3 regions of the Xenorhabdus sp. TS4 genome follow, and region 1 is predicted to be linked to each of the others. Evidence: predicted binding sites of a transcription regulator. Region 1 holds the regulator's gene; each other region holds the start of a gene.
What was found. The regulator PhoB, encoded in region 1, activates phosphate uptake and scavenging genes when phosphate is short. The targets are predictions, from matches to a motif close to CTGTCATAAAACTGNCNNAT.

Region 1 (11,142 bases):
GGTTATTTTGTTTCAACTTAGTCGTAACGTCGGTCAATATGGTGGATAGTTGTTGAGGTTCATGTTGATTAAGCAATTGTGGCTGCGTTTCTGTATGTCGCTGTAAGGCCACTTCTGATTCATGATGCCGTGTTTTAGCTTGCAATTGTTGCTGTTCAAGTTTTTCTTGTAACTGTTGTAATTTTTCCCGCTGTTCTGGTTCCAATAAGGCATGTTCAAAGGATGATTGATCGGGAAAGCCTTGCTGTTCTAAGCCTGTTTGTAAATGGCTGATAGCAAGTTTGTAGTTTTCTTCGGCAATGGTGTGGCTTTTTTCTATTTCACTGGCAGCACCGATTAATTGACTCATTTTGTTTTGCAGTGTTTGCAGATGGAAAACAGCCTGTTTGTAGGCGATTTCCAATTCATTGGTTTTTTGCTGCAAGGCCTGACGAACAGCAATGATGGATTGTTCGCCAAATAAACACTGACGTTCCTGACGTGTTTGTTCCAATAACTGCATTTGCTGTTGTTGTTGTTCCCTCAAAGTATGAAGGTGAGTGGAGAGCTTATTTTTTTGTTTGTCTAGTTCACCCAGTTTGCTTTGCAAGGCTGCTTGTTCTTTTTGTAGTTGCTGCCACTTTTCTCGTGAATCGTGGTAGTTTTTTAATTCTTGTTCACGCTGTTGCAGCCAGTTTTCTATTTCATGAGAGACAGGAAGTGTGAAAGGGGTCGGCTGTAATGCCGTGTTTAACTGTTGTGCTGTCGCTGCATAGTCGGCTTCTATTTGTTGAGCTTCTGCTGTCTTTTCTGTCAATTGTTTTTGCGCTGAATCCTGTTTGAATTTTTCCAGTTCAATACTCTTTTCACAGGCTTGGTATTGTTCTCGGTTGGTAGCAAGTGCTTTTTCGGCTGTTTGATAGTTTTTCTCTGCCTGTAATAGGGCTTCCTGCTGCGCTTGGTTTTGGTGATAAGCAGATTGTCGTTGGCTGATAAAGTAATTAACCGTCTTTGTCTCCATCGGTAATTCTGTAGCCTGCAACTGCTGGCAATGGTGTTCCCATTGTTTAACCCATTCCGTCAATTTAGCGTGGTATTGTGCGATATTTTTCTGTAATTGTTCGCCATACTGCTGTTGAAGCTGTTGTTTTTGCCGTAGGGTTGTACGATTTTCTTGCAGTTGATCAATCTGTTGACGCAGGGTTTTCAGGCGCTCTTCTGAATGTGGTAGGGCAATATTCTGGTATTCATTGATTAAAGGATGATGAGTTGAGCCGCAAAGCGGACAAGACTCACCTTCTTTTAATTGTGCCCGTTCTTTTTCCAGGCTGACTATTCGTTGTTCCAAACGAATTCGATTGGTGAGATCGTCATAATGTTGCTGTTTATCTACCAACTGTTGATTGAGGGTTGCGATCTGATCAGGTAAGGCTTTTATCAATGCTTGAGATTGGTTCAATTGGCTTTGATCGGCTGAGATCGCTGTTTGTAACTGTTGGATCTGGGGAAGCAAGATCTCCAATTGGTTCTGTGATACCAATTTTTTCTGATAATTTTCTAAATTTCTCTGCAACTGTTCCAAAGGATGCTTTTGCTGCAACGTTGTGAGTTGGTTTTCAGCAGAGGCAAAGCTATTACGCAGTATTTGGCTCTGTTCTTGCTGTTTAGCCAGCTCTGCATTTAATTTATGTAAATAATCGGTTGTACGGGCAAGCTCTGAGCCAATTTGTTGAGTGCTTTGGGTAAGTTGGTCTATTTTTTCTCGTCGTTCTTTCTGACGGGTGAATAGTTGTTTCCATTCAGGCAGTTTGCTGTCCAAATTGCAGTAATAAGGGTGCTGCTCATAGTAGGACTCCAACGTCTTTTGTTCGTTATTTAAGGTAGCCGTTCTATCCTGTGTGGCTTGGTGTTGGGATAAAATGTCTGTGAGATCACGGTTTTGTCCTGCGATTTCTTGTTCAAGTTTCAACAGCTCTTTGGATTGAATATCAATTTTATGATCGAGTGGCATAATTTGCTCTGAGATGAGCTTTTCTTGCTGATTTTGATGCTGTTGATGCTCTTCCCGCTTTTTATCCAACTGAGCCAGTTGCTGTTCAGCAGGTTGCAGCATTGCCAGTTGTTGTTGGCGCTCATGCTCTATTTTTGTGCGTTGTTCCACAATCCGCTGTTTTTCATGAGTGGCGCGGTTTTGTGCATCCCATAATGGACGGATTTTCTCTGCTGGTTCGCTAGCAGCAAGTTGTTGCAACTGAGGTTGTGCTTCTTGAATTACTTGCTCAGTTTGCTGTAAAAGTGAAGCACAGCTAACCAGTGATTGCTGTAGCTCATCCTGTCGCAAAAGCCAATTTTCGGCAGTTTGTAACGCCTTCATTTGTTGGCTGAGTTGGGTTTCTTCTGTAATAAGCTGTTGTTGCTGGTTTTGGTATGCCTGTTGTTGTTCTGGCGTGAGTAATTCAATGGAAGAGGCTTTAGCCTGCTGAATGTTCAGTTCAGATTGTGCCTCTTTATGACGTTGGTAAATTTCCTGGGACAGAATGCCGTAAATTTCTGTACCGGTTAGCTCTTCCAGTAGATCTGCCCGATCTTTATCCTGTGCATTTAAAAATGCGGCAAAATTTCCCTGTGACAAAAGCATGGATTTGGTAAAACGGCTGAAATCCAGTCCAGTTATTTCGGCAATTTTTTCTTTTTTCTCTGGAATTTTATCAGCCAGAATTTTTCCCTCTTTTTTGAGGGCCAATTCTCCTTTTGGGGGTTGGAGTTTGCCATTTGCTTGGTTGCGAGCACGGCGCTGACTCCAAAATGCCCGATAAGCAATGCCTTTGACTTCAAATTCTACTTCAGCAAGGCACTCTGCGGTATGACGGGTCATTAATTCATTTTGCGAAGCAGAAATAGTATTGAGCCTTGGTGTTTCATGATACAGGGCGAGGCAAATGGCATCCAATAAGGAGGTTTTTCCTGCACCAGTTGGGCCAATAATGGCAAATAATCCATTGCTGGCAAATGGTTCTGCCGTAAAGTCAATTTTCCACTCACCTTGCAGGGAATTGATATTTTTCAGCCGTAAGCTAAGAATTTTCATGGCATGTTCTCTTCATGTTATTGCTGAGAAATATCATCCAGCGTTTGTTTAAACAACGTGGTCAGGCGTTGTTTTTGCGCGGGATCATCGATTTCAGCCAGCGCCAAACGACGTTCAAAGACTTCATCTACGCTTAGCTCGGTAAGTGTTTCTTTATTTTGTTCAGACAATGACAGTTGGCGAGCGCTTTTGCTGCGGCGTAGCAGAATAATCTCAACAGGCAGGCCTTCACTGAGGGTTTGGATGCGTTTTTGGATATCGGGCAGGTAATCTTGGGTTGCGACTTCAATATCCAGCCAAACCGGACGCTCTCCTTGATATTCCTTGAAAGAGTGTAATTGCTCTTCAATTTGTTGCAAATTACCACGAATAAGCTGCATAGGCTGATAATATGGGATCGGTAAAAGTGTGATGCTATCGAGTTTACCTGATTTAAAGTCCACTAAGCAGACGCTTTTTTCTTGTCCCACTTCATCAAAACTGAGTGGAATGGGGGAGCCGCTATAGCGGATATGCTCTGATTTACCGATGACTTGCGGGCGGTGGATATGCCCCAGTGCAATATAGTCAGCAGGAGGGAAGGATTGTGCGGGGAAGGCCTCTAATGTGCCAATGTAAATATCGCGAACGGAATCCGTAGTGGAAGCTCCCACCGTAGTGAGGTGACCAGTGGCAATAATCGGTAATGGCTGGCCGAGCTGCTCTCGTAATGCACAAGCTTGCTGATAGAGTCTGTGGTAATGTTCGGTGATGGCATCCTGTAGCGCCTGCTGTTTTTGTGCGTCAGATTGCCCCGCCTGGCTGGTGATGATATCCCGTGGACGCAGATAGGGAATAGCGCAGAGAATCGCTCCGGCATTACTGTCTCTGCCATACAGGATCTTTATCTGCTGTGCTATATCTTTGGTTTCAGCATTAGCAATCACAGTGGTATTCAGGTAAGAGAGAAGGGATTTAGATTCATTGAGTGTGGCAACGGAATCATGGTTTCCACCGAGAATGACAAGTTGGCAGCCTGTGGGCTGTAGTGCCACAATGAATTTGTTATAAAGTTCGCGTGCGTAGCTGGGTGGGGAGCCGGTATCAAAAATATCACCGGCAATAATGAGTGCGTCAACTTGATGCTGTACGATCTTTTCAATCAGCCATTGCAAAAAATACTTATGTTCAGCGGCGCGGCTTTTAGTAAAGAAATATTGGCCAAGATGCCAGTCAGATGTATGAATGATTCGCATGATTTTCCCGCCGTTGCCCTAATTGTTTTTCTAGCCCGCTACTTATCGCCTGTTGCAGGTGCTAATTATAATGGCAGTGTGAGGGATGTCCTGTGTAATTTGGCATCCTTTACTGAATTTTCGAGCTGGTTTGCATTTCTAATGAAATATGACAAAGATGCAGGATTTTCTTTGGAAACCAGTTTGTATCTTGTTAATTGAGAAATAAGGAATTTCATAAAAGTGTCATAAAATTGACTCATAATATTTGCAGTGAAAGTCACTCACCTTAATGATATTAACGGGATTGATCATGGTTAAACGCATTTTGGTCGTTGAAGATGAAGTGCCGATTCGTGAAATGGTTTGTTTTGCATTGGAGCAAAGCGGTTATGAAGCCATTGAAGCCGAAGATTACGATACAGCAATAAGACGTTTGTCTGAGCCTTATCCTGATTTGGTATTATTGGACTGGATGCTGCCAGGAGGTTCTGGGATACAACTTATCCGGCAAATGAAGCGGGATAATAACGTTAAGGCGATCCCTGTCATTATGGTCACGGCTCGGGTGGAGGAGGAGGATCGGGTACGTGGTTTAGATGTCGGTGCTGATGACTATATAACGAAGCCGTTTTCACCTAAGGAATTGATTGCCCGGGTTAAGGCTGTTTTGCGGCGTATTTTACCTATAGAGTCGGAAGACATTATTGATATGGATGGATTGATTCTGGATCCATCATCCCACCGCGTTTCCAGTCAGGGACAAGATTTGGAAATGGGGCCAACTGAATTCAAACTTCTCCACTTTTTTATGACTCATCCTGAGCGTGTTTATAGTCGTGAACAGTTACTCAACTATGTGTGGGGAACAAATGTTTATGTGGAAGATCGTACGGTTGATGTACATATCCGACGGTTGCGTAAAGCGTTGGAGATAGGGGATCACGCTAAGATGGTACAAACAGTGCGTGGTACAGGTTATCGCTTTTCTACCCGCTATTGACTGTTTGGAGTAAAGTCACGTGCTTGAGCGTTTATTTTGGAAAAAGTTGGTATGGGGGCTTGTGCTTTTTTGCTTGCCCGCTGTCATTTTGTCTCTTTTTATCGGTTACTTGGCATGGCTGCTGGTTATCGCACTGTTTTTGGCTCTGGTATGGCATGGCTATAATTTGCTGAAATTATCCGATTGGTTATGGTTGGATCGCAATATGTTACCGCCTGTCGGTCGTGGCGGCTGGGAACCTATCTTTTATGGTATTTACCAGATGCAGCAACGCAATCGTAAACGGCGTCGTGAACTCGCATTACTCATCAAACGCTTTCGTAGCGGGGCTGAATCATTGCCGGATGCCATGGTGATAATGACCACGGAAGGCAATATTTTTTGGTGTAATCGTCTGGCACAACATTTACTAGGGTTCCGCTGGCCTGAAGATAATGGTCAGCATATTTTCAACCTGCTTCGCTATCCTGATTTCAGCCGTTATATCACAGCGAATGATTTTTCCCACCCTCTGTCCATCGAATTGAATAATGGCAATATGATGGAGTTCCGCATTATGCCTTATTCTGAGAAGCAATTATTGATGGTCGCGCGTGACATCACCCAAAAACGACTGTTGGAAAATGCCAGACGGGATTTTTTTGCCAATGTGAGTCATGAACTCAAAACTCCTCTCACTGTACTGCAAGGTTATCTGGAAATGATGGAGGATCAGGCGTTCGGCAATAAGGTGAACCAGAAGGTTATCGGTACGATGCGGGAACAAATACGAAGAATGGATGGCCTGGTGCAGCAACTGATGCATCTTTCCAAAATTGAAGGGGGACCACAAGTGGACATGAATGAAGCCGTGGATGTTCCCAACATGTTGAAAATATTGCAACGGGAAGCGTTGGCCCTGGGAAATGAACAGTATGATATTGTGTTTGATATCGATGAAACACTGAATGTATTTGGTAATGAAGAACAACTGCGCAGTGTAATGTCTAACCTTATTTATAATGCCATCAAACATACCCCGCCGGGCACAAGGATTGAGGTGAGTTGGCGACATGTTTCCCAAGGTGCACTGTTCAAAGTGAAAGATAATGGTGGTGGGATTAGCGCGGAACATTTACCACGTCTGACAGAACGTTTTTATCGCGTCGATCGAGCGCGTTCACGTCAAACTGGGGGAAATGGGTTAGGTTTGGCGATAGTGAAACATGCATTGCATCACTACAATACTCATCTTGATATTGCGAGTACTTTAGGAAAGGGCTCAGTTTTTAGCTTTTTATTGGCGTCTAGGCTTATAGCTGCTGCCAAAAACAGTTTTATGACAAAATGATTTATTAATCGCCATGAACAAAAAATGCGCATGAGCAAAAAAACACACAAATCATATAGTGTGTATTCAATGATAGATAACAATAATAACTGATTTTAAAAACCAGTTCAGGATATTGTTCTGGTTTTTGGTTTTGTGCTTGCCTTTTAGCGCTATAAAAGTTTTACTTGGGGACAGTTATTGGCGATTCTAGCTGTTATTACTACTATCATTCTGTATCTTGCGATTATCAGTGAATATTATGTTGCTCACTGACGGTTAAATCAGAATTCGGTCTCGCCAGTGAAATTCAAGTGCTAGCGATAGTTACTGTCGCAGATGCATCTCTTTTGGCAAAATACATTAACAATCATTATGGCATACCGTTTATCATCTAAGGATATTTGGGCATTAGGCTTTATGACCTTTGCCTTGTTTGTTGGTGCGGGAAATATTATTTTTCCGCCTATGGTTGGCTTGCAGGCAGGAGAGAATGTTTGGATCTCAGCCGCCGGTTTTTTGCTAACCGCTGTTGGCTTGCCAGTCATTACTGTCATTGCGTTGGCAAAAGTGGGTGGGGGCATTGAAGCACTCAGTACACCGATTGGAAAAACTGCAGGTCTGATTCTGGCAACTGTCTGCTATTTAGCTGTCGGCCCCCTGTTTGCAACACCTAGAACCGCAACGGTTTCTTTTGAAGTGGGTATTGCACCACTTACCGGAACAGGTGATCTTCCTTTATTTATCTATAGCGTGATCTATTTTGCACTCGTGGTGCTGATTTCATTGTATCCAGGAAAACTACTGGATAACGTTGGCCATATATTGGCTCCAATCAAAATCGTGGCGTTAGCCATTTTGGGAATTGCGGCTGTGTTGTGGCCGGCAGGTGGCCCTGTTCCTGCTATTGAAACTTATCGGGAAATTCCGTTTTCAAATGGCTTTGTCAATGGCTATTTGACAATGGATACACTGGCCGCAATGGTATTCGGTATTGTTATTGTCAATGCGGCCCGTTCCAGAGGGGTTGAAGCTTCTTCTCTGTTGACGCGCTATGCCATGTGGGCTGGTTTGATTGCTGGTCTTGGCTTGACGCTGGTGTACCTCTCTTTGTTCAAACTTGGGGAAGGTAGTGGCACATTAGTGCCTACAGCAGAGAATGGTGCTGTGATTTTGCACGCCTATGTCCAAAATATTTTTGGTGACTACGGCAGTTTCTTCCTCGCGCTACTGATTTTTGTTGCCTGTATGGTGACTGCTGTCGGTTTGACTTGTGCTTGCTCTGAATTTTTCAGCCGTTATTTGCCATTGTCTTATCGTGCTCTGGTACTGATTTTAGGTACATTCTCCATGCTGGTTTCTAACATGGGCTTAAGTCACTTGATTAAGTTCTCAATTCCAGTACTGACGGCAATTTATCCACCCTGTATCGCGCTGATATTACTGAGCTTTACAATCCGTTGGTGGAATAATTTCACCCGCATTTTGGCTCCTGCCATGTCTATCAGTTTGCTGTTTGGAATTTTGGATGCAATAAAAGCTTCTGAGTATTTATCCCATTTACTACCAGGGTGGGCGAATCATTTGCCATTAGCGGATCAGGGTTTGGCTTGGTTATTGCCTACTTTGCTGACGATTGTTGTGTGCGCCATTTATGATCGCATCGTAGGAGGCGTAAAACTCCCAAAGTATGAAGTGCAGCCTGAAGAGAAGTAGGAATAAAATTTGTTCATGATGTAAATGACGTTATTAGATGATAAAAGGGTGAGCCGCTGAAAACGGCTCACCCTTTTTTGTTGAGTTATTCGGGTTAATAACCAATAGCGGCACCGGCAGGTCGCCGTGCATCGTTGGCGCCGTAGATGTAGCCTTCACGGACAATACCTGATACGGCTGAATCATTACCTGATGATTGTGGAGTCACACCAGCGGCACCCGGCAATCCAATCATGATTAATTCTGCGGCTCCCCAAGGTATCTGTTCCACCATTTTGTAGCCCATTTTTTCCAGTAAGTTTAGGGTGTCTTTCGACAAGCCACGTTGTTCATAATAGACTTCGTCAGGTAGCCATTGATGATGGATCCGTGGGCTATTGACAGCTTCTTGTGGTGGCATGTTGAATTCGATGATATTCAGGGCCGCTTGTAGCGTGATGGAGATAATGCGTGAACCTCCGGGAGAACCTAAGACCAGGAAGATTTTATTATCTTTGGTCACGAGTGTTGGGCTCATTGATGATAGTGGGCGCTTACCAGGGGCTATTGAGTTGGTTGCACCTTGCACTAGCCCGTACAGGTTTTTCTCACCAACTTTAGTTGTGAAGTCGTCCATTTCATCGTTAAGGAAAAAGCCTGTTCCTGGCGCAATTACAACGGCACCAAAACGTCCATTGATGGTGTAAGTTGTTGATACCGCGTTTCCTTCTTTATCTACTACGGAATAGTGGGTAGTTTCCGGTTTTTCATGGGAACCAATGCCTGGTTGAATATTCACCGATGGAGTGGCTTTATTCGGTTGAATCTCTTTTCTGATCGATTCGGCATAACTTTTACTTAACAGTCGATCAAGCGGGTTATTAATAAAGGCGGGATCGCCCAGATAGGTATTTCTATCCATATAGGCGTGGCGCATGGCTTCTGTCAATGTGTGAATATAAGCAGCAGAGTTGTATCCCATGGATTTAAGATCGTAGCCTTCAATGATGTTTAATATCTCGCATAACGTAACACCGCCAGAGCTGGGAGGTGGAGAAGAGATAAACTTGTAGCCTCGGTAACTACAAGTGACGGGTGTTGTTTCTGTGATATGGTAATTGGCAAAATCCGCTGCGGTGATAATTCCGCCTGATTTTTTTGATGCTTGTTCAACTAATTGGGGAATTTTGCCGTGATAAAAAGCATCAGGCCCATGTTTGGCAATCATTTCCAGCGTGTTGGCTAAATCGGTTTGGATAAGCCTGTCCCCTGGTTCGAATGGTGTGCCATCCTTGCGCAGGAAAATACGGGCAGCTTCTGGATCTTGAGCGAAACGCTTCACTGTAGTATCCAGAATATCGGTATCGCCACGGGTCAGTATATAGCCTTCGCGCGCCAGTTTGATGGCCGGTGCCATGACTTGTTCGCGAGTTAATGTGCCGTACTTTTTCAATGCCTCTTCAAATCCCATGACTGTGCCTGGTACAGCAATCGCGTTATAACCATACAGGCTGGCACCTTTGATAACTTTTCCATCTTTATCCAGATACATATCAGCGTTAGCCGCGGCAGGGGCTGTTTCACGGAAATTGATGAAAGTATCTTTTCCATTAGCGAGATGGATGGTCATAAAGCCACCACCGCCAATATTACCGCAGCAGGGATTAACCACTGCCTGGGCATATCCAACAGCAACTGCGGCATCAATGGCATTCCCACCCATTTTGAGAATATCGATGCCAGCTTGTGAAGCAAGACGTTGTGAGCTGACAACCATGCCCTGTTTAGCTTCAACAGCAGGTTCAGTGGCAGAATAAAGTGGAGTAGAAATAAGTAGGGATACAGCGATAAGTGGTATTTTCCATGCTTTGAACATGTGTTGTTCTCCTGAGGATAGGCCAATTGTTATTAATCAATCGTTAATTGATTTGAGTTTTTGTGGTGTTTTTGTTGCGAATGCGTAATTCACCTTATCTAAAGCTCAGGATTTTTGAAAGTAAAAAACCAGCCGACTGGGCGGCTGGTTTGGAATGCTTCATAACATAAAGTTATGAACTGATTGAATCCTAACGGGATTACAGCTTATCAGCGTTTTTGGTCAGGTATTTTGCTACGCCTTCAGGTGAAGCGCCCATACCTTCCAGGCCTTTCTCCCATTGTGCAGGACAAACTTCGCCGTGCTCTTCATGGAATTGCAGAGCGTCAACCATACGCAGCATTTCATCGATATTACGGCCCAGTGGCAGATCGTTAACCACTTGATGACGAACAACACCATTTTTGTCAATCAAGAAAGAGCCACGCAGAGCAACGCCAGCTTCTGGGTGCTCAATGCCGTAAGATTTCATGATGTCACGTTTGATATCAGCAACCATTGGGTATTTGACTTCGCCGATACCGCCTTCGCTGATTGGGGTTTTACGCCATGCGTTGTGAACGAATTCAGAGTCGAAGGATACACCAACAATTTCAACACCACGTTTCTGGAATTCTTCATAGCGATGATCGAAAGCAATCAGCTCAGAAGGGCAGACGAAAGTGAAATCCATTGGCCAGAAGAAAATAACAGCAGGACGGCCATTCAGGTGTTTTTTCAGATTGAAGTTATTAACAATTTCACCGTTACCGAGAACTGCGGCAGCCGTAAAGTCAGGGGCTTGGCGGGTTACTAAAACCATAATTGACTCCTGTGATTTTAAAAAGATGTTATGTAAAAACGGGTTACAGCATAAGGAATTAGGTTATAGCAATAAAGGATAAAATACCAATCATTATAATAGATTTTACCTATCAATAAGATGTTTTTAATTCCTTTTAGACTACATAAGATAAAACTATTTATGAAAAATTCAAG
Region 2 (11,142 bases), 130 kb from region 1:
TTTTACATTTTTGGAACGGTCACAGTTAAAGGTAAAAGTCATGATAAAGCCATTATTGTTAGATAAAGCTCTTCCTGAATTAATGCCAATTGGCAGTGTCACTCATCTTGGTTCTGTTGTGGTGGAAGGTGATCCGCAGGCAAGTGTAGCCATGATCTACGGGGAACCATCGGATAATCTGACATGTGGTATTTTTGCCTGTACCAAGGGCAAATTTAAAATGACCTATCCCTTTGATGAGATGGCAACGGTGCATGAGGGTTCAGTGAAATTGACCGATGTCAAAACAGGGGTGATGGTTGAATATCATAAAGGTGATTCGTGGTTTGCGGCAAAAGGAAGTGAAATATTGTGGGAAATCACCAGCGAGCGTTTTGTCAAACATTATATGGCTTGTATAAATGGGGAATTGTCTGACTAGACAGGGGAAAAGATGATGAGTGAAGTTAATTTGCTGGAGTCCGTTACAACTTTTTTGCAGCGCTCTCATGGTCATTATATTAATGGAGTCTCTGTTCTTGGTCAGGAAAATGAAGCTTTTTCTGTTATTAACCCTGCTTCTGGTGAAGTGATAGCTACGGTTAATCAAGGAGGAGAGCACGAAGTTAATCAGGCAATGCAGGCAGCATCAGATGCTTTTCACGGCGCATGGGCACAGATTTCTCCTATGGAACGGGGGAATTGCCTGAATCGGTTGGCTGATCTATTACAAAAAAATAGTGAGGAGTTGGCACAACTGGAAAGTTTATGCTCTGGTAAACCGATTCAATTATCCCGTATGTTGGATGTGGGAGCATCAGCCGATTATTTACGCTATTTTGCCGGATGGTCGACCAAAATCACGGGTGAAACACTGAATGTTTCATTGCCATCGCTTAAAGGGGAAAAATATTCCGCGTTCACGCGCCGTGAGCCTATCGGTGTCGTAGTTGGCATTATTCCGTGGAATTTTTCCATCATGATTGCGATCTGGAAATTGGGGGCGGCATTGGCCTGTGGTTGTACGATTGTGCTTAAACCCAGTGAATATACCCCCTTAACCATACTTCGTGTGGCGGAACTGGCAAAAGAAACGGGAATTCCAGATGGTGTGATCAATATTGTCAATGGTTCAGGTGCTCGCGTGGGTACTTCTCTCATTAATCATCCTCAATGTGCCAAAGTCACTTTTACAGGCTCTGTTCCAACAGGAATGAACGTGGGAAAATTGGCCTTGGAGCAGGGATTAAAGCGCACAACGCTGGAACTTGGCGGCAAAAACGCGGCGGCTTTTCTGTCTGATATGACAATTGAAAAGATCGTTGATGGCATACTGGAAGCGGGATATGTGTATCAAGGGCAAATTTGTGCAGCCGCGGAGCGTTTTTATATTCCATCCGTTCATATGGATGCGGTTTTGGTATTACTTTCTGAACGTTTATCTGCAATGAAAATTGGTTCCCCCCTTGATGAATCGACGGAAATGGGGCCTTTGGCAAATAAAGAACATTACGAAAAAATTCTGTCTATGTTTGAGACGGCGCGTCAGGAAGGCAATGAAATTGTCCACGGAGGCTATGCTTTGGAGGGGCCGGGATTTTTTGTCGCACCAACAGTGATTAAAGCCAATAGTGTTGAAGACACATTAATGAACGAGGAGACATTCGGGCCGATTGGCACTTTCCTCAGTTATGATGATGAGGAAGAGCTAATTACTATGATGAATGCAACGCCATTTGGTCTGTCAGCCAGCCTATGGACGAATGATATGAGCAAGGCGATGCGTATGATCCCTGATATTAAAGCGGGAATACTGTGGATTAATATGCATACGTTCCTGGATCCTGCGGTTCCATTTGGTGGGATTAAATCTTCAGGGATTGGTCGTGAGTTTGGCAGTGCATTCATTGAGCATTATACGGAGCTGAAATCGGTCATGATGCGTTATTGATGGATGCGTTAAGTCACCAATGGAATAGGGAATTATATTGGTAGAGCGCTGTTTGGCCTTTGTCTGCTGAGGCGCTCATTTTTTTCTTCTTGCCTTGCAGAAAAAATCGTTGTCACAAGAATGTCGCCATAGGTTCAAATAATTGTCATGTGACATATCTATTATCCGGGCAATTCAACATGATGATTTTTTTTATCCTATTCATCCGATTGCAAGGAAAATCCTATGTCGCGTAATCATGAAAAAAACCTGCTTGCTATGGTAGTTGCTGCATTGATGTCAGGGGTTACAGTGCCTGTATGGGCTGTCAGCGATTCAAATCACATTATGGCGCAACAGCGTGCAGCCCAAGGCAATATTACCGAATTTGGTGGTGCCCGCCGTCTTACCCAAGATCAAACTGAAGCGCTTAAGGCTGAATTAAGCAATAACAAAGCTAAAAATGTGATCCTGTTTATCGGTGATGGTATGGGGGATTCTGAAATAACCATTGCCCGTAATTATGCCGAAGGTGCAGGTGGATTCTTTAAAGGGATAGATGCCTTGCCATTCACGGGGCAATATACACACTACTCATTAGACAAGAAGACGAAGAAACCTAACTATGTTACAGATTCAGCGGCTTCTGCCACGGCCTGGGCAACAGGAGTAAAAACTTATAATGGGGCGTTGGGAATCGATGTCTTTGGCAACCCTCATCAATCTCTTTTGGAGCTGGCTAAAAAGAACGGTAAGGCAACGGGAAATATCACCACGGCCGAAATTCAGGATGCAACACCAGCGGCTTTATACGCCCATATTACGCATCGTAACTGCTACGGCCCTAAAGAAACTTCAAAGTATTGCGCCACAGATGCCCTGGAAAATGGAGGTAAAGGCTCTATTACTGAACAATTGCTGACCGCACGTGCGGATGTCACCTTGGGAGGTGGTGCAAAATCGTTTACCCAGCAATCGAGATCCGGCGCCAATAAAGGGAAGACATTGCAACAACAGGCATTGGAGCAGGGATACCAATGGGTAACGGATGCGAAGTCTTTGGCAGCCGTCAAAGACGCCAATCAACAACAACCCTTGTTGGGTTTATTCCATGATGGAAATATGGATGTCGCCTGGGAAGGGCCAAAAGCAGTTTACCACGGTAATATCAATGAAAAGCCAGTGAAATGTGCAGTGAATGCTAAATTAGATCCTAACGCACCTACATTGGAGCAAATGACAGAAAAGGCGATTGATTTACTGAAAAAGAATAAAAATGGCTTTTTCCTGCAAGTGGAAAGCGCTTCGATTGATAAACAGGATCATAATGCCAACCCTTGTGCACAAATTGGTGAAACAGTAGCTTTGGATAAGGCCGTACAAGCTGGCCTTAAGTTTGCCAAAGAACATGGTGATACTCTGGTGATTGTGACTGCCGATCATGCGCATGCTAGCCAAATCATTGAGCCTGATGTCAAATCCCCTGGCTTGACTCGATCGCTGATTACAAAAGATGGCGCAGTCATGACCGTAAACTATGGTAATTCGGAAGGAGATAGACAGGAACATACCGGTACACAGCTACGTGTTGCCGCTTATGGAGCACATGCTGCCAATGTTGTCGGTTTGACTGATCAGACCGATCTGTTCTTTACCATACGTGACGCAATGGCGTTAAAATAATCATATCTTGCTTATAATCCCTGTCATTTACTTTCAACTTGTGATTAATTCGCTACCATATATGGTATTGAGAATCATTATTGTTATAGTGGGTGGCTACTATGTTTAGCGAAAAGTGGAATTTAAAGCTGTTTTTTTGCCAAAGCATGATGGGATAAGGTATGACGGGATTCTGGGGATTACTGTTATTCAGCTTGATCGCATCGGTAGTGGTTGTGTCAGTGCTGGAAATAGTCTGTGCAGGTGTAGTGGTCAAGGAATTCCGGACACATTTTTAGCCTCTTCCCTCTGTTTTTCATATTCAGCCGGTGAAATTCCTCCATTAAGACTATGTGGGTGGGTGATTGTAATAACCTCCCAAATATTGAGTGATATCCCGTATAGCATCATGGATATCACGATATTTTCCACTGCATTTTCTCGATAAATCTGACCATCATCCTCGTGAAAAGTCGCATCTAATACCCAATGGAGATTATTCTCAATACGCCAATAGTTGCGTACTGCCTGTGCGAAGTTTTCTTCTGTCAATGTGGCTGAGCTAATGTAATAGCGATACCTGTTCCAGTGGCAAACTTACAGATACCCGTTCTTTCAGGCTCTATTCTGAACGTGGATAAGGGTAATCGGCACGAAAGTAGATAACTGAATCACTGGCATTGAGTTCATGCAAAAGCGTGGGAATATCACTTTGGGCACTGCTTGGCGCATTCTGTTAAGTTGGCCGAAACCAAGCCAGCTTAACTCTTTTTCAGGCGAAACACGGATGTCCGCAAGAAACGGTCATTGAACCCCATCGGTTTCAGCAGGAGACTCAGGCTGCTAAGCTTGATTTCACCTCCACGGTGGCTGAGGGTTTTCAATGCTTAATAAAAGAAATAATTCAATTGAAAGTGATTATAATTTGTGTTTATATTATCATTAATAGTATTAATCATTATGGATTTTTTTAAGTGTCAGACAATTTACTTACTGGATTAGTACTTATTGCGGGATACCATGGTGTAAATTTAGATAGTCAGATGATAAAACAGAGGTTTTGTGATAAAAATGGCAACGTTGGCGTGACTCAGTGTTTGCTGGCTGCTAAAAAAAAAGCTATCACAAGTTGCAGCACCTATTATTAGATTAGCTCAATTGTGGCAAGATTTTCAGCAAGTAAGTATATCAGTTGCTAGATTGGGTGATATATTAAATTCTCCAATAGAGCACTCAAAAAATAGCTTAACGTTATCGAATCTACAAGGAAAAATCACTTTTGATAAGGTTAATTTTCGTTATAGTCCTAATGGTAAATGGAATATTGATAATATTTCATTAAATATTAGACCTGGTGAAATCATTGGTATTGTTGGAGAATCAGGTTCAGGTAAAAGTACAATAACAAAATTACTTCAACGTTTTTATACTCCAGAAACGGGAAATATTACTATTGATGATTTAGATCTTTCTTTAGTTGATCCAATCTGGTTACGCCAAAATGTAGGTGTTGTTCAACAAGAAAACGTTTTACTAAATCGGACAATAAAAGAAAACGTATCACTAACAAAACCATCAGCATCTTTAGAACAAATTATATTAGCATGCAAACAAGCTGGAGCGCATGATTTTATTATGCAATTATCAGAAGGATATAATACACAATTAGGAGAAAATGGTGTTGGATTATCGGGAGGCCAAAGACAAAGAATAGCCATCGCAAGAATATTACTAAATAACCCCAAAATACTTATTCTAGATGAAGCTACAAGTGCACTCGATTATGAGTCAGAAAAAATTATTATGAATAATATGCCTCTCATATGCCAGAATAAGACTGTGATTATAATTGCACATAGATTATCTACAGTAAGAATAGCGAACCGGATAATAGTAATGGATAAAGGCAGAGTCATTGAAGAGGGCACGCACGATAATTTAATGGCAATTGAAAATGGCGCTTATCGCAAAATGATTGAGTGTGTAAGATAATGAATATACTTACTAATATTCATATTCGGCTTAAAGGAGTAATATATTTTCTTCAGTATTATAAGTCGACTTTTTTTAAGGTTTAGCACATTCGCCATAAACTATCCTCAACCAAATATATTAAAGATGAAAGAGCATTTTTGCCTGATTATTTACAATTAATAGAAAATCCACCTTCGCCGACAGTAAGGTGGACCTCTTGCTCTATTGTCATCTTTTCATTATTAATCATTATATGGTCATTTATAGGTAAAATTGATATTCATGTTATTTCACAAGGTAAGATCATAAGTAATGGTAGAAGTAAGATTATTCAGCCTTTAGAAACCGGAAGAATAAAGGCTATATACGTTAATGAAGGGCAAATAGTAAATAAAGGCGACAAATTAACTAATATAGAAGTTATTGGCGCTGAAGAGATATATTTGCAAAATGAATCAGACTTAATTTCATCTTTTATTAACTATCAGATTGGTCATTCGGTAATAATAGCAATGTCTTCAACTTCATTTAATTTTGAATGGTTAAATGAGTTACCTCACAATGGAAAAAAGTATATAATATCTGATATGAAAACCACTTACATTAAACAAAATCATGAGGGAGAGAAAATAGCTCTATCGATATATCAGTCATGGATAAATAAAATAAGAAAATTAACAGAAAGGAAAAAACAAATAGAATCAGAGATGTTGGCTACAAAAGAAGAGATAAAGTCATTGTCTTTTTCTATTAGTTTGGAATCTAATAAATTAAATGACTACCAAAAATTGAATAGTAAAAATTATTTATCACATCATGAATTAATTAACCTGAAAGATAAAATATCAAAATTAAATCATCAATGTGAAATTACAAAAAGCAAATACAATGAGCTTTCTTATAAAAACAATGAGATAGATAATGAAATGGAAATAAATACCCAAGAGGTATTAAGAAATGCTATTGAAATGAAAAGAAATGCCGATAATGAAATAAAGAAATTAATTATAGAAATGATAAAAAACAAAAAAAGATATCAGACAACAACCTTAACTAGTCCTGTTGATGGTAGAGTACAACAACTATCAGTTAATACGATTAATGGCGTGGTTACGACCGCCACACCTTTAATGGTTATTGTACCGAATGATTCACCATATGAAATAGAAATAATGATAGAAAATAAAGATATTGGATTTATTAGAGAAAATCAATCTGTCATTGTAAAAATAGATTCATTTCCTTATACAAGATATGGTTATTTAACGGGTAAAATAAAAAGTATCAGTTATGATTCAGTAAAAGATGATGATAAGGGATATGTATTCCCTGCAATAGTAAATCTTGTAAATAATAAAATAATTATCAATGGTGAGTCTGTAAATTTAAAAGCTGGAATGACTGTAACTTCAGAAATAAAAACAGGGGAAAGAAAGGTTATTGATTATGTAATTAGTCCATTACAAACAAAGATAGATGAAAGTTTTTGGGAAAGATAAGTTAATAATTCTAAAAAGAGGTAATGATGAATAATTTTTTTAAATCATTAATAATACCATTGTCAGTGTTAATGGGGGGATGTTCCCATAACAATGGGATGCCAAAAATGAATGATGGGGATTTATTAAAAGAAGCTAATGATCTTTATTGGAATAAAAAGGAATACAACAAAGCTTTCGACTATTACTTATATTTGTCTAACAAAGATGATATGGTTGCCATGAATAATTTAGGTTTCATGTATGAACGAGGGGAAGGGGTAAGACAAGACTATCAAAAGGCTTTTGAATATTATAGTAAAGCAGCAAAAAAAGATCATTCTAGTGCTATAAGTAATTTGGCTGGGTTATATTTGAATGGACTAGGAGTAAAAAAAGATAAAGAAAAGGCCATTAATTTGCTAGAAAAGGCTGCAAAACTAGGAAATAAACAAGCAGCTGACGATTTATATTGGTTAACACACCCAGAATCAAAAGAAAATTATTAATATCTAAGGAAATATATTATGGAGAATATACTCAAAATACCAAATGAACATGGAGCCTATACTTTTCAACATGAAGTCACTGTGCATGTTGCTAAACCTGGAACTAAAATTAAAAATTCTAATGGTTCATATGATACTTCAAAAACGGGTCATGTTTGGCTTAGCATTGAAATGCCTGGCTCTACGAGGACTTTTAAAACTGATGCTGGGTGGTCAACAGGTGACTCAATGAAAGTTGGCGGTTATGATAATGTTAACCTAAATGATAGTGAAATGTATGATAAAAGTACAGTAAAAAGTGTCACCATTAATATGGATTACTCAAACGTAGAAAAATTGGCAGAATTTGTTAATAAAGCTCCATTAGGATTAATAAAGGGTTTTTCCAGTAATTATAATCTTTTAACTAATAATTGTATTCACTTTGTAAGACCCGCTCTTAATTATGCGGATTCTAATGCAGGTAATAAAGTACTTCCATACTTCACACCAAATCAAAATTATGGAAGTCTAGAGTCAATGATAAATAATAATATTAATCTTCCTTCTCCATTAGTTATCGATTTAAATAATGATGGAGTTAAAACCATTGCAGAAGGAAGTGTGTTTTTTGATCTTGATAATAATAACTCTAAAGAATCAGTTGGATGGATAGATAAAAATGATGGCTTCATCGTGTATGATAAAAATAATGATGGGAAAATTGATTCAGGTTCTTTTCTTTTTGGAAATCATACTGAAATTAATGGATTAAGTAATTTTAAAAATGGCTTTCATGCTTTATCACAATTAGATTCAAATAACGATTTGATTATATCAAAGGATGATAATGATTGGAATAACTTAAAGGTTTGGCAAGATAAAAATACTAATGGAATTGTGGATAATGATGAATTAAATACATTATCTGATATTGGAATTAAAGAGATTGATTTGAATTACAAAGAAAAACCTTTTATAGATGATAATAAAAACTTACATAAGGAGATTTCACAAGTAACTTGGGATAATGGAGATAAAACTGATATCGTAGATGTTTGGTTTTTAACTCATCCTAAAGTTACGAAAGAAAATTCTAATCCAGTTATTCAGCAGGAAATTCATAAAATTGTTAATTCAATGGTTGAGTTTAATGGGGAAATATCAAGTTTTTCTGAAAATCAAATTTTATCTAGACAAAACACAATGTCTGAAATATTAACTATTCCTAACTAATTTCTTTAATTAACATTCTCGCTTTATGGGTTATATTGCGGGAATGTTTTTAGTTTGTGTCCCTTAATTATATAATTTCCGGCAACAGAGTCGAATACAGACTAATTTCACCATGGACAGGTAGTTTCGCGCTGTCTTTTCGTAACGTGTTACGATACTCTGTAGTGATGTGATGGACGTCCCCTTTTTCAGCAGTAAATAGTGCCATCTTTTTTCCGATGCACTGAATTTCGGGAGAACATCTCATGAATGCGATTAAAGTCATTGGCATTGACCTCGCCAAAAACGTTTTTCAAGTCTGTGTCTGGATGGAGGACGGTTCTGTCGCCTCGAACCGAAAAATTTCACGGCAAAAATTGCTTGATACTGTGCGCACTTTTTCGCCAGGAACCCTCATTGCTATGGAGGCCTGTGCAACTTCTCACTATTGGGGCAGAACCCTTCAGGCGATGGGATTTATCATCAGGCTTGTGCCGACCCAGCATGTTAAAGCTTTCAGCCATCATCAAAAAAATGATGCCAATGATGCACTGGCTATCTGCGAAACGGCCTGCCGACCCGGTATCCATTTTGTTCCGGTCAAGACGGTGGAACAGCAAGATATCAAGGCACTGCGCAGTGCCCGACAACTCATGGTGGAACAACGTACCGCACTCACCAACCAGATTCGGGCTTTCCTCGCTGAGGAGGGGGTGATCGTTCCTGCTGGTATTCAGAAACTGCAACAGTACCTGCCTGAGATTCTAGAAGAGGAGAGCCATGAGCTGTCCTCTGTACTACGACGTTTGCTTCATACTTTGGGGGAAGACCTACGGAATCTGAACATTCGCATTCATGAAATGGATAATGAAATAGCGGCACTTTCTCGTCAGCAAAGTGGTTATCACCATCTGCTCACGATCCCCGGCGTCGGTCCTCTTATTGCAGCCGCCTTCGTGAGTGAAGTCAGTGCGCCCCAATTTGCCAATGGCCGGCAACTTTCTGCCTGGTGTGGCCTGGTTCCCCGACAACACAGTTCAGGTGGAAAAAACCGGCTGTCTTCCCTGAGCAAAAATGGAAACCGTCATCTCCGAACGTTAATTATCCACGGTGCTCGTGCCGTGATGCGCTGTGTCCAAAATCGTGATGATGGTCTGGGAGAATGGTTGAGAAAACTGATTGCCCGATGTGGGTTTATGAAAGCCACGATCGCTTTAGCCAACAAACTGACCCGGATTATCTGGCGTGTTCTGCGGGATGAAGTGGATTTTAATATGCAAAAAGCTTTTACTATTAATTAATTGAGCAACAAAAATAGACGCATTATCGAGTTTGCAAACACTGATGAGAAAACGGCTACCGTCCCTGTAATAGCCTGTTCTTATACAAGGTAGTGATATACCGATGTAGTGAGAAGGAAGCAGGGTGCGGATGACATCATGGCGCGGATAATTTTTCCATTATGACGCCGGATATATGGTCGCAAACCGTATAACTTAGTGCTTGCACAACTGGGGCGTCCATATATGGTATAAGAACCCTTGACACTTTATAATCCTGCTAAGTTTGTGTACAAGGCCTATAAAACAAAAGTGAAGTTAAATATTTTCGTAAAAATTCGATCTCCGGAACGTGACGACCTTGCCGCTTGGAAGAGGTGATATTCAGCTTATCTGCGAGATAGATGAACAATGGTCGTTTGTCGGAAGTAAGAAAAATCAGCGCTGGCTTTGGTATGCTTATTAGGAACCCCCGAATGAAACGCATTGTGGCGCATGTTTTTGGTGATCGCAGGAGGAAAACACGGGATAAATTACTAGCGCAGCTGTTTCCCTTTAACATTCGGTTCTATTGCACGGATGATTATGTTGTTTATCATTGCTTTCCGGAAGAAAACCAGCTTGTTGGAAAGACGTTTACCCAACGAATAGAGCGAAATAATCTCACTCATTGTACCCGGCTAAAAAAGCTGAATCGAAAAACAATAGGCTATTCTAAATCGGAAGAAATGCACGATAAAGTGATAGAGACATTTATTGAGTGTGAAAACTACGTTTAGCGAGTGATCTAACCATTCAATACATGACCAGATTTTTCACTCTGAATACGCGTATTGCCCTTTAAAACCCTTATCACAGTGAGTGGTTCTGTTGCATAAACCCAGTTGGCTCAATGGAAGCAAAGCTGTAAGATACGATATTTAAACATTGTTGAGAAGCTCAAGTTTTGTTATTGCCCCAGCAGTTCTCCATGCCAACATTTTACACGTATTATGAATAGACCTGTGCTTGCGTTATCTGGGACATTAAGGAAGATCGGGGAAACAACGAGAAAGAGAAGAAAAATGTAACAGTGGTGCGAAGGGGGGGACTTGAACCCCCACGTCCGTAAGGACACTAACACCTGAAGCTAGCGC
Region 3 (11,142 bases), on a different contig from region 1:
GGGATCGCCGCCAATAACTCAATCGCCACACCCAACGGACGTTTTAACCAGTTTGGGGACAACTCCGTCAGAAACAGGGCAATGCCAAAACTTACTGGAACCGCAATGATCAGGGCAACTAACGAAGTCATCAATGTGCCATAAATCGGTACTAATGCGCCAAACAACCCTGCCGGTGCATCCCATTCTTTGCTCCATAAGAAAGCAAAACCAAATGCTTGTATACTCGGCCAGGAAGCAATGATCAGCGAAATGATAATGCCTCCCAGCAAAAATAAAGTTAACAGCGCTGCTAACTTAACCAGAGCGCTGAAGATAATGTCACCATTTTTGCCCGGTGCTTTCAGTGCCGTTTTACGTTCGGCCATACGCTTCATTCCCATTTTAGGTGATTTCCCCTTAATAAAAGGGGAGGTTGCTCTTCCATGCTGCACGTACCTGGTTGACCACTTCTTCCGGCAGGGTGGCATAATCCAGTTCCTTCGCCTGTTGTTTGCCGTTGTCATAAGCCCAATCGAAGAATTTCAGCACTGCGATACCATTGGCAGCGTTTGCCTGTTGCTTGTGGATGAGAATGAATGTAGTAGCGGTAATTGGCCACGCATTATCGCCTTTCTGGTTTGTCAAATCCTGCGCAAAGCTGCTGTTCCAATCCGCACCTTTAGCCGCCGCACTAAAGTTTTCTTCGGTAGGTACTACCACAGCACCATCCGCGGAGACCAGCTTGGTATAAGCAAGGTGATTCTGCTTCGCATAGGCATATTCGACATAACCAATCGAACCCGGCAGACGCTGAACAAATGCAGCAATCCCGTCATTGCCTTTACCGCCCAATCCGGTTGGCCATTTGACGGTCGTGCCAGCTCCTACTTTTTGCTTCCAATCGCTGTTAACTTTGGACAGGTAACTCGTGAAAACGTAGGAAGTCCCTGAGCCGTCAGCACGACGAATCACGGCAATGTTTTGTTCTGGCAGTTTGAGATCCGGATTCAACTTTGCAATTGCCGGATCATTCCATTTCTTGATATTACCCAGATAGATGTCACCAAGGGTTTTACCATCCAGAACCAACTGACCCGCTTTAACACCGGTAATGTTCACTGCCAACACAATCCCACCGATTACCGTTGGGAACTGGAACAAGCCATCAGTCGCCAATTTTTCATCAGAAAGCGGGGCATCAGATGCACCAAAATCAACGGTATTGGCAATAATCTGTTTTACACCACCAGAAGAGCCGATGCCTTGATAATTGATTTTGTTACCCGTTTCTTTCTGATAAGAATCCGCCCACTTGGTATATATCGGTGCAGGAAATGTCGCACCTGCCCCCGTCAAGCTGGTGGCCGCGAATGAAGACAGGGATGTCATGGCAAATACAGCAACCATGATGCTCGCCACAGTGGTACGCATTGATTTCATACTATCTCCTGTTGGGTCTTCTACTGAGATACGCATCATTAATGAAAAACAAATGACAGGTATCGCTGACAATCTGATTTTCAGGTAATAAAATGATTCGAGAAGGAAAATAGGTGAATTCAATGACAATAAAATGTATGAATTATGACATTTTTATGACAGGCGGTTTCGGCTGTGCCTTATTTTGCGTTCAATGATGTTCTCATATTTCACTCAACGGAATATATACGCGAATGGACAGCCCCTGTTTTTCACTGCTCCCCACCTGAATATCTCCCCCGTGGCTATCAATGATACGGCGGATGATCGCCAGCCCCAGCCCCACGCCACTATTTATTTCACGTCTATTATTTATTTCACTTCTATTATTTCCCTGCATAAAAGGCTGGAATAAAACAGCGGCTTCTTCTTTCGTCATTCCAGTGCCGTTATCCTCAACTTGAAACCAGCCAAATTTTTCGGTTGAGCCACTACTGATGCGGATCCACCCATTACCATAACGCCGGGCATTAGTGAACAGATTGACCAGCACCCGTTTGATGGAAAAGGGATGGGCTAAAATGAAAATCGAACTTGTCACTAAGCGATTTTCAATATCTGTATCTGACGTGCAACGCTGCTCTGCTGTAATCACCTCTTCAAGTAACCCATTCAATTCACAGCATGTCATCAGCATATCCTGTCCTGCCCGCTGATAATCAATGAATTGATCAATCATGGCATTGCACTCTTCAATGTCCTGATGGACAGATTCTGTCAGAAAATCATCTTTTCCCACCATCATTTCCATCGCCAGACGAATACGGGTAAGTGGAGTACGCAAGTCATGGCTCACGCCAGCCATTAATACCGCCTGATCGCTCTCCTGTGATTTCAGCTCCACCGACAATTGGTTAAGCGCCCTAATCACGGAACGAATCGCGGGCATCCCCATTTCAGGCACTGATGAGTCTCTTCTTCCTTTTCCCATGTCGATAACTGCTTTCTGCATGGCTTTCAATGAATGTTTCTGGACAGCGGAATATCGCCCGAACACCATGAACACCGACAATGCCACCGCAAAAACACTGATAAAGAGATAGGGAAATACCGCGTTAAAAGGGAGTTCTTCTAATACCACCAGCAGTAAGGTAACCAGAGAGCTGAACAGCAAGCTGCCCAGCACTAAGTACAGGACACGGAAAAACAAAGTACGCAGAGAAAGCCAAAACTTTTTCACACCGGGCTTTTTCATACCTTGTTTCCATCAGGAACAAAAACGTATCCCAACCCCCAAACCGTCTGGATATAACGCGGATGGGAAGGATCTTCTTCAATCAGCCGACGCAGACGGGAAATCTGGACATCAATGGAACGCTCCATTGCACCATACTCTCGTCCCCGAGCCAAATTCATCAATTTATCCCGTGATAATGGCTCACGTGGGTGAGAAACCAACACCTTCAACACGGAAAATTCCCCACTGGTCAAAGGTAACAATCCATCTTGATGGAACATTTCACGCGTTCCAAGATCAAGTTTAAATTTCCCAAACTTGATCACCGCATCATCCGGCGTCGGCGCCCCCGGCAATTCCTTCGCCTGTCGCCGCAGGACAGCACGCATACGTGCCAACAATTCACGTGGGTTAAAAGGCTTGGCAAGATAATCATCAGCGCCAATTTCAAGCCCAACAATCCGATCAATCTCTTCCCCTTTCGCGGATATCATGATGATCGGGATCGAATTATGCTGACTTCTCAGCCTTCGACAGATAGACAACCCATCTTCGCCCGGCAACATTAAATCCAGGATAATCAATTGGATGGATTCTCTGGTCAATAAACGATCCATCTGTTCTGCATTTGCTACGCTGCGCACCTGGAACCCCTGTTCGGATAAATAGCGTTCCAGTAACGCCCGCAAGCGCATATCATCATCAACAACAAGGATCTTATAACTCTCTTGCATGTTTCAGCTCCCAAGATGCTCCATGCCCGCAACATCCATCACTTTCACAGAAAACCCATAACCCCAATAGAAACTTAACCGCATGTATTTTAAGACGACTTATGCCAAAGGCTGATAGCTAATTTCCAATATCCAGTAAGTCACCACGCCATTCGGTGTCATCACCGTGACTTCATCATCAACCTGCTTACCCAATAATGCCCTCGCCACCGGAGAATCAATGGAGATCCACTTTTTAGCAGGATCGAATTCATCCGGTCCCACCAAACGAAACATGTATTCTTCTTCATTCTCGTTTTCAACTTTTACCCATGCCCCAAAAAAGACTTTCCCTTCTTGTCGCGGGTCAGGATCGACAATTTGCAGTACATCCAAACGTCTGGACAAAAAACGTACTCGGCGGTCAATTTCCCTTAATCTTTTCTTACCATAAATGTACTCGGCATTCTCTGAACGATCCCCCAATGCAGCAGCATCTGAAACAGCTTGGGTAACTTTGGGGCGTTCAACTTTCCAGAGATATTTCAATTCCTGATCAAGCGCATGCCAACCCTCTCGGGTAATATAATGACTCTTGGCCATGAGAAACTCACTTGAGAAAAGATGATTAATGGCGAAGTACTATATCTCATCAACTCTCATCAACCCAATCCCAACCTAGAAGATATTTGATGAATTCTGTTGCAACATGATCGAAATATCGCGCTAAACTGGAAATTATCGCGCTCAGCACGTATAAATGGAGCCAGTTTGAACCATGCCGATACTGTTTCAGATGAAATTTGATCTTATCCGGCTCTGTCTGACGATGTCTCAGGATATCTACAGGCCCTAAAGAAGTTGAAGAAAACAGACCATGAATGAATCTTTAAGTCGAATCATTGCCGGTGAGCTACAGGCTCAACCACAGCAAATCCTAGCTGCTATCACCTTGCTCGATGAGGGGAATACGGTTCCCTTTATCGCCCGTTACCGTAAAGAGGCCACCGGTGGTCTGGATGACACACAGCTCCGCCAACTCGAAAGCCGTCTCGGTTATCTGCGTGAACTGTCCAACCGCCGTCAGACTATCCTGAAATCGATTGAGGAACAGGGAAAGCTAACCGTTGAGCTGGCAGAAGCGATTAACGCTACACTGAGCAAGACTGAGTTGGAAGATCTGTACCTGCCTTATAAACCTAAACGCCGTACTCGTGGACAAGCTGCCATCGAAGCCGGATTGGAGCCTCTGGCCGACCTGCTATGGCAAGATCCGCAGCAAGAGCCAGAACTGGCGGCGGCTGCCTATGTCAATGCTGACAAGGGCGTTGCTGATACCAAGGCAGCATTGGATGGCGCACGTTATATCCTGATGGAACGTTTTGCCGAAGATGCAACCCTGCTGGCAAAGGTACGTGAATATTTATGGAAAAATGCCCATTTGGTTTCCAAGGTTGTCGAGGGTAAAGAGGAAGAAGGTGTTAAATTCAGCGATTACTTCGACCACCACGAAACCATCGCCACTGTTCCTTCCCACCGCGCCCTTGCCATGTTCCGTGGACGCAATGAAGGCACCCTGCAACTTTCTTTGAATGCTGATCCACAATTTGAGGAAGCGCCAAAAGAGAGCTACTGCGAACAAATTATTACCGATCACCTGAACCTGCGCCTGAACAATGCACCGGCTGACAATTGGCGCAAAGCCGTGGTGAGCTGGACATGGCGCATCAAGGTGCTGCTGCATCTGGAAACCGAACTGATGGGTACACTGCGCGAGAAGGCCGAAAATGAGGCTATCAACGTCTTCGCCCGTAACCTGAATGACCTGCTGATGGCTGCCCCTGCGGGTATGCGCTCAACAATGGGTCTGGACCCAGGTTTGCGCACAGGGGTAAAAGTCGCCGTTGTTGACGCGACAGGCAAACTGATTGCCACCGATACCATTTATCCGCACACCGGACAGGAAAACAAAGCGGCTGCCATCGTCGCAGCCCTGTGCACCAAACACCAAGTGGAGCTGGTTGCCATTGGCAATGGCACCGCATCCCGTGAAACAGAACGTTTCTTTGTCAACGTTCAGAAACAGTATCCTGACGTCACGGCACAAAAAGTAGTGGTCAGCGAAGCGGGAGCTTCTGTCTATTCCGCATCTGAATTGGCTGCGCTAGAATTCCCTGATCTGGATGTTTCCCTGCGTGGTGCGGTCTCCATCGCCCGTCGCCTGCAAGACCCACTGGCTGAGCTGGTGAAAATCGAACCCAAATCCATCGGCGTGGGTCAATATCAGCATGATGTTAGCCAGACTCTGCTTGCCAAAAAACTGGATAACGTGGTTGAAGACTGTGTAAACAGCGTCGGCGTTGACCTGAATACCGCCTCTGTCGCCTTGTTGACTCGCGTTGCTGGCCTGACTCGTACTGTTGCTCAAAATATTGTTAACTGGCGTGATGAAAATGGTCGTTTCGGCAACCGTAATCAACTATTGAAGGTGACCCGTCTGGGACCAAAAGCCTTCCTGCAATGTGCAGGCTTCCTGCGCATCAATCAGGGCGATAATCCGCTGGACGCTTCAACCGTTCACCCAGAAGCCTATCCAGTGGTTGAGAAGATCCTGGCAACAACCCAGCAAACCCTACCTGAACTGATGGGTAATCCGGCTAATTTGCGTAACCTGAGCGCCCAGGAATTCACGACTGAAAAATTTGGTATTCCGACCGTCACCGATATCCTGAAAGAGCTGGAAAAACCGGGTCGCGATCCACGTCCTGAATTCAAGACAGCCACATTTGCCGATGGCGTTGAAACCATGAACGATCTGCAAGCGGGTATGATTTTAGAAGGTACTGTCACTAACGTAACCAATTTTGGTGCATTTGTGGACATCGGTGTCCATCAGGATGGTCTGGTTCATATCTCCTCCCTATCCGACCGCTTTGTGGAAGATCCACACACCGTCGTCAAAACAGGTGATATCGTGAAAGTGAAGGTGATGGATGTTGACCTCAACCGCAAGCGTATTGCATTGACCATGCGTCTTGATGAGCAACCAGGTGAAACACAAGCACGCCGTAGCTCCCAAGAAGGTAACCGTCAGGATCGCAATAATCGTAACGGCAATGGCAGAAACCGTCCTATTTCACGTTCAGGTTCTGCGCCTTTAGCTAATAGCGCTATGAGTGATGCATTGGCCGCTGCCTTTAATAGAAAACGTTAATTAATAAAAAACGTTAGATAACTTAAAATGATTTCCTGAACTGGCTCAATTATGCCAGTTCAGGGTATTTAAATTTGTGTTTATATTTCTCTAATTGCATTTAACACAACCTCAATATCATGAATTGATAATTTTTTAAAAACTTAACCTAAAGAGGCTTATTTTTTATTCCTTCCTTGATAAGTCCTTAGCTAAAATTATCAATGTCTTAAGTTATTAAAAATAATTATTACGTGATAACTATTTTTAATAACGCAAAAATAAAATACACCACTATTATCACAATAGGACTAGATTCGAATTATTTAATATGAGGTGTATTAATATGTTATCATATATTGGCAAGGTCATGTTTTTACTCTTTTTTCTTTACACGTTATTAATACCTTATACGATAATGGATTCCTTTGCAGAGGGGGATATTACAACTGAAAGATATACGAAAAAAGCAGATGAGAACGATAATATTGGCGTGCGAGTGAATGGATCAGGTAAAAAATATTTGAATTCGGATACGCATAAAAAAAACAATCACACCTCAGATGCTGATACACAAAATGTTATTGATAAAAACCTCCAAATGGCCGGTAATCTTCTGTCATCTTCACCTTCAGAATTGGCCGCACAAGCCAAATCCTATGCGTTAGGGCAAGTTAACGGCATGGTAACGTCTGAGGCACAAAAATGGTTATCACAGTTTGGTACTGCCAGAATTAATTTTGGGCTGGATAAAAAGGGAACGCGAAAAAACAGCTCACTCGATCTTTTACTGCCGCTTTATGATAATAAAGTGGATTGGCTGTTCTTTTCCCAACTTGGCTATCGCAACAAAGACAGTCGGAATACCATGAATCTGGGATTAGGTGGACGTTATTTTTATCAGGACTGGATGTATGGCCTGAATACTTTTTATGACTACGACCTGACCGGCAAAAATCAGCGTCTTGGGCTGGGCGGAGAAATGTGGGGAGACTACATTAAACTGGCCGCTAATACCTATTATCGTTTAAGTAACTGGAAAGACTCACGGGATTTTGCCGGTTATTACGAACGCCCAGCTAACGGTTATGACATTAGTGGGGAGTTTTTCTTACCCGCCTACCCTAATCTGGGTGCCAAACTGACTTATGAGCAGTATTTTGGCGATGAAGTTACTTTATTCGATCGTGACACCAAACAGAAAAACCCCGTTCTGGCTACACTGGGGCTGTCTTACACCCCTGTTCCGCTATTTACTCTGGGTGTGGATTATAAACAAGGGGGAAGCGGGCACAGCGAAACGCAGTTTTTGGCAAATTTAAGCTATAAATTGGGTGTTCCCCTGAGTGTGCAGTTATCGCCAGAAAACGTGGCGACGGCGAGGACATTAGCGGGCAGCCGTTATGACCTGGTAGAAAGAAATAATCATATCGTGCTTGAGCATCAGGCAAAACCAGCTGCCCAATTGTCGCTGCCGGATAATATCATCGGGTACAGTGGGAATCAGCAGGACGTTACAGTCAAGTTCTCTTCTGACTCTCCGCTCAAGCAGATTCGTTGGGCAACCAACAAAGATTTTGAACAGCACGGCGGGAAGCTCTCTTCCCAGACCGGCAACACAATCAAAGTTACCCTGCCAACCTATCTATCCGGCAGTAACCAAAATAACAATTACCCCATTTATGCCGTTGCTGAATGGGAAAATAATCAAAAATCAGCACCTGCTGAAATGCGTGTCATTGTCAGGCCCTTTATGCTGAAAAAGCAGGAACGATCTAACTTTATCCCAGCAGGACCATTACCTGCGACGGGGGATAAAAAGGACGGATATACGTTTGACCCTGTGATTACTTTTGATACGGTTAATAATGCACCGATAAAAAATGCCACCATTAACCATGTTCAGTGGATAACTGATCCTAAAATCGGCCCGGATACTGGGTTGCAATGGAGTAATTGGGCAGCCTCAGATTCTGTGGCGCTTGATGAAAACGGGCATTTCAAACACAAACCGGTCTTAGTGAGTAACCGACCCCATAAAGATGTCAAAGTGTACCTGCAACTGGATAGCCAGCCGCCACAATTAGTGGGCGAAGTCAGCTTTGATGAAAACCTGGCCAGTTTCCACGTCGATAAAGTTGAGGTTTCACCGGCAGTACCATCACTGATAGCCAATCGTTCTCAGACTTACACCTACAGTGCTGTGGTGTTAGATGGTAATAACAATCCGATGAAAAACCAGAAAATCACCAATGTGAATTGGAGTAAGGACAAAAACCAGGATGGACTTATTTGGAACCCATCAAATGGAGACGTTACAACGGATAAGGAAGGGAAATTAAAGGCAACCCTAGCCAGTACAGAGGCAATACAAGATGTCACGATTTCACTCGCTATTGGCAGCCACAAATCGGTGTCGGCACAGCCTGTCTCTTTTACTGCGGATACGTCGAAATATCATGTTTCCTCTGTGAAAGTTGACCCGACAACGCCTTTGGTTGCGAACAACCGGGATGCTTACACCTATACGGCTACCATCTTAGATGGTCACAAGAATCCCGTACATCAGCAGAAAATTGGCAAGGTGACATGGAAAATTACGCAGGGTAGTCAGGACGTGAGCCTCACCGATCCGGATATCAAATTTACGCATGGAGATACAACGAATCAGGCTGGGGAATTAACGGCAACATTGAGCAGTCAAAAGGAAATGAAAGATGTGGTAGTTTCACTTTCCATTGAAGGTCAGGCTGCTGTTGCTGCAAAAGATCCGGTTATCTTTACTCCGGATACGTCGAAATATCATGTTTCCTCTGTGAAAGTTGACACGACAAAACCTTTGGTTGCGAACAACCAGGATGCTTACACCTATACGGCTACCATCTTAGATGGACAAAATCAGCCTGTGCATCAGCAGAAAATTGGCAAGGTGACATGGACAATTACGCAGAATAGTAAGGAAGTGAGCCTCAACGATCCGGATATCAAATTTACGCATGGAGATACAACGAATCAGGCTGGGGAATTAACGGCAACATTGCGCAGTAAAAAGGAAATGAACGATGTGGTAGTTTCACTTTCCATTGAAGGTCAGACTGCTGTTACTGTAAAAGATCCGGTTACCTTTACTAAGGATACCCAAGATTATCGTATTAGTCAGGATGGTATTAAGTCCGAGAAATTAAAGACCTTATCGTCTGATGGTTACCAACAATATCAATTTATGGCGACTATCAATGATATTTCTGGCATGCCTGTTAAAGGAAAGGCCATTAGTGGTGCAGAGTGGCATATAGTTAAACCATTAAATGCCGATAATCTTGGAATAACACTAAACCCAGAGACTACAACAGATAATCAAGGAAACTTAAAGGCAATCATAAGCAGTACTAAGGCATACCAGGGGAATGTAGTTGTTTCACTCAAGGTTGGGAACAATCAGCCTGTTCAGTCATCAACGTATACGGTAGATTTCCACTCAGAGATATCGCCAATAACACAGGACCCACAAGGCCCTATAGTTGTAGGTCAATCTTATAACTTGTCATTCACCGTTAAGGATAATAATGGTCAACCGTTACTTAATAAGGCAGTTCAGTGGCATATAGACTCAGCTGATAAGGACCAGACAAAAGTAACAATTTCCCCAATTGATCCGGCCACCACAACTGGCGGTAAAGCTACCGCAACATTAACCAGTAGTACGGAGCAAAATGTTACAGTAACAGCTACAGTGGATGGCATTACAACGGCTCCTTTGACGGTGAGATTCCAATGGCCAACGTTCAGTAACCCAATACTGGCCGAGCGAGGGACGCATGGTAATAAGCCTAATCCTACGGCGAATGGTAGCGATTATTATGCATTTGAAGCGATAATGAAGGATCCTAACAAGTTCGCTTACAAAAATCCGCCAAAAGGTCAGCCAGGTCATATATCTATTAAATGGAAGCCATTGCATACTAATAATAACCTCGTGTTTACATCTCAACCGACCTCAATACAGGGACAGGTAGTAGTTCAAGTGACTACTAATACACCTACGTCGTTTATCCCATGTGTTGGCATAGATGAACCAGTAGGGGCAGGACAGGAGCTGCCATCACAAAGCTGTTCAACCGACACCTTTAAATTTGATGCCCCTTAATTTTAACTTTGCTTAAGGATAACTATTTTATCACCACGTAAATGTAGACTCGGCTTTTTAGGTTCAGTAAAAAGCCGAGTCTTTTTCACTTTCTATCACAAAATGCTTTTTAACAGCCACTTATCTCAAAGTGATTTCACCTCTTAAATAAAACACCGATCAATTAGCAGTAAACTTTGAATTTACACGCCAGCGCATCACTCACCCGACGAATAGATAGATTTTATTATGCTAAACCCGATTTTAGTGTGTATTCATTGCTATATTATTACCGCTTATTGAGATAAAAATTTAACTTAAGTAATATGATTTGGCGGTTTAGCCGTAGGATGAAATAACCTTGAACTTTAATGAATATAAGCGAGGTGTTTATGTCTAACGTTAATCAGCAAGAAAAGCAGAAGCTAGATTCCACATCGGAACTTAATGCGAAAATAAGAGTGATTCCATC

Region 2: phoA (alkaline phosphatase) is a predicted target of PhoB. The motif match lies at 2,040-2,059, and genes of this name have one in related genera.
Region 3: pstS (phosphate ABC transporter substrate-binding protein PstS) is a predicted target of PhoB. The motif match lies at 1,565-1,584, and genes of this name have one in related genera.

The regions. Positions count from the first base shown of each region.
Region 1 is NZ_NKHQ01000080.1:156,161-167,302, forward strand. Features, by position in the region: gene Xets_RS17235 (AAA family ATPase) at 1-3,067, opposite strand, end outside; gene sbcD (exonuclease subunit SbcD) at 3,085-4,302, opposite strand; gene phoB (phosphate regulon transcriptional regulator PhoB) at 4,595-5,284, shown strand; gene phoR (phosphate regulon sensor histidine kinase PhoR) at 5,304-6,614, shown strand; gene brnQ (branched-chain amino acid transport system II carrier protein) at 6,969-8,309, shown strand; gene ggt (gamma-glutamyltransferase) at 8,404-10,164, opposite strand; gene Xets_RS17265 (peroxiredoxin C) at 10,364-10,966, opposite strand.
Region 2 is NZ_NKHQ01000080.1:23,769-34,910, forward strand. Features, by position in the region: gene Xets_RS16645 (cupin domain-containing protein) at 41-421, shown strand; gene Xets_RS16650 (aldehyde dehydrogenase family protein) at 437-1,930, shown strand; gene phoA (alkaline phosphatase) at 2,156-3,592, shown strand; partial or broken gene Xets_RS28745 (ISAs1 family transposase) at 3,953-4,150, opposite strand; partial or broken gene Xets_RS16665 (hypothetical protein) at 4,197-4,446, opposite strand; partial or broken gene Xets_RS16670 (peptidase domain-containing ABC transporter) at 4,697-5,563, shown strand; gene Xets_RS16675 (HlyD family type I secretion periplasmic adaptor subunit) at 5,704-7,044, shown strand; gene Xets_RS16680 (tetratricopeptide repeat protein) at 7,152-7,532, shown strand; gene Xets_RS16685 (hypothetical protein) at 7,551-8,747, shown strand; partial or broken gene Xets_RS16690 (IS5/IS1182 family transposase) at 8,811-8,903, opposite strand; gene Xets_RS16695 (IS110 family transposase) at 8,993-10,027, shown strand; partial or broken gene Xets_RS16705 (IS1 family transposase) at 10,341-10,785, shown strand; tRNA gene Xets_RS16710 (tRNA-Leu) at 11,080-11,142, opposite strand, start outside.
Region 3 is NZ_NKHQ01000078.1:71,380-82,521, reverse strand. Features, by position in the region: gene pstC (phosphate ABC transporter permease PstC) at 1-368, opposite strand, end outside; gene pstS (phosphate ABC transporter substrate-binding protein PstS) at 400-1,422, opposite strand; gene Xets_RS16070 (ATP-binding protein) at 1,625-2,656, opposite strand; gene ompR (two-component system response regulator OmpR) at 2,653-3,372, opposite strand; gene greB (transcription elongation factor GreB) at 3,472-3,954, opposite strand; gene Xets_RS16055 (Tex family protein) at 4,229-6,565, shown strand; gene Xets_RS16050 (inverse autotransporter beta domain-containing protein) at 6,891-10,691, shown strand; gene Xets_RS16045 (hypothetical protein) at 11,063-11,142, shown strand, end outside.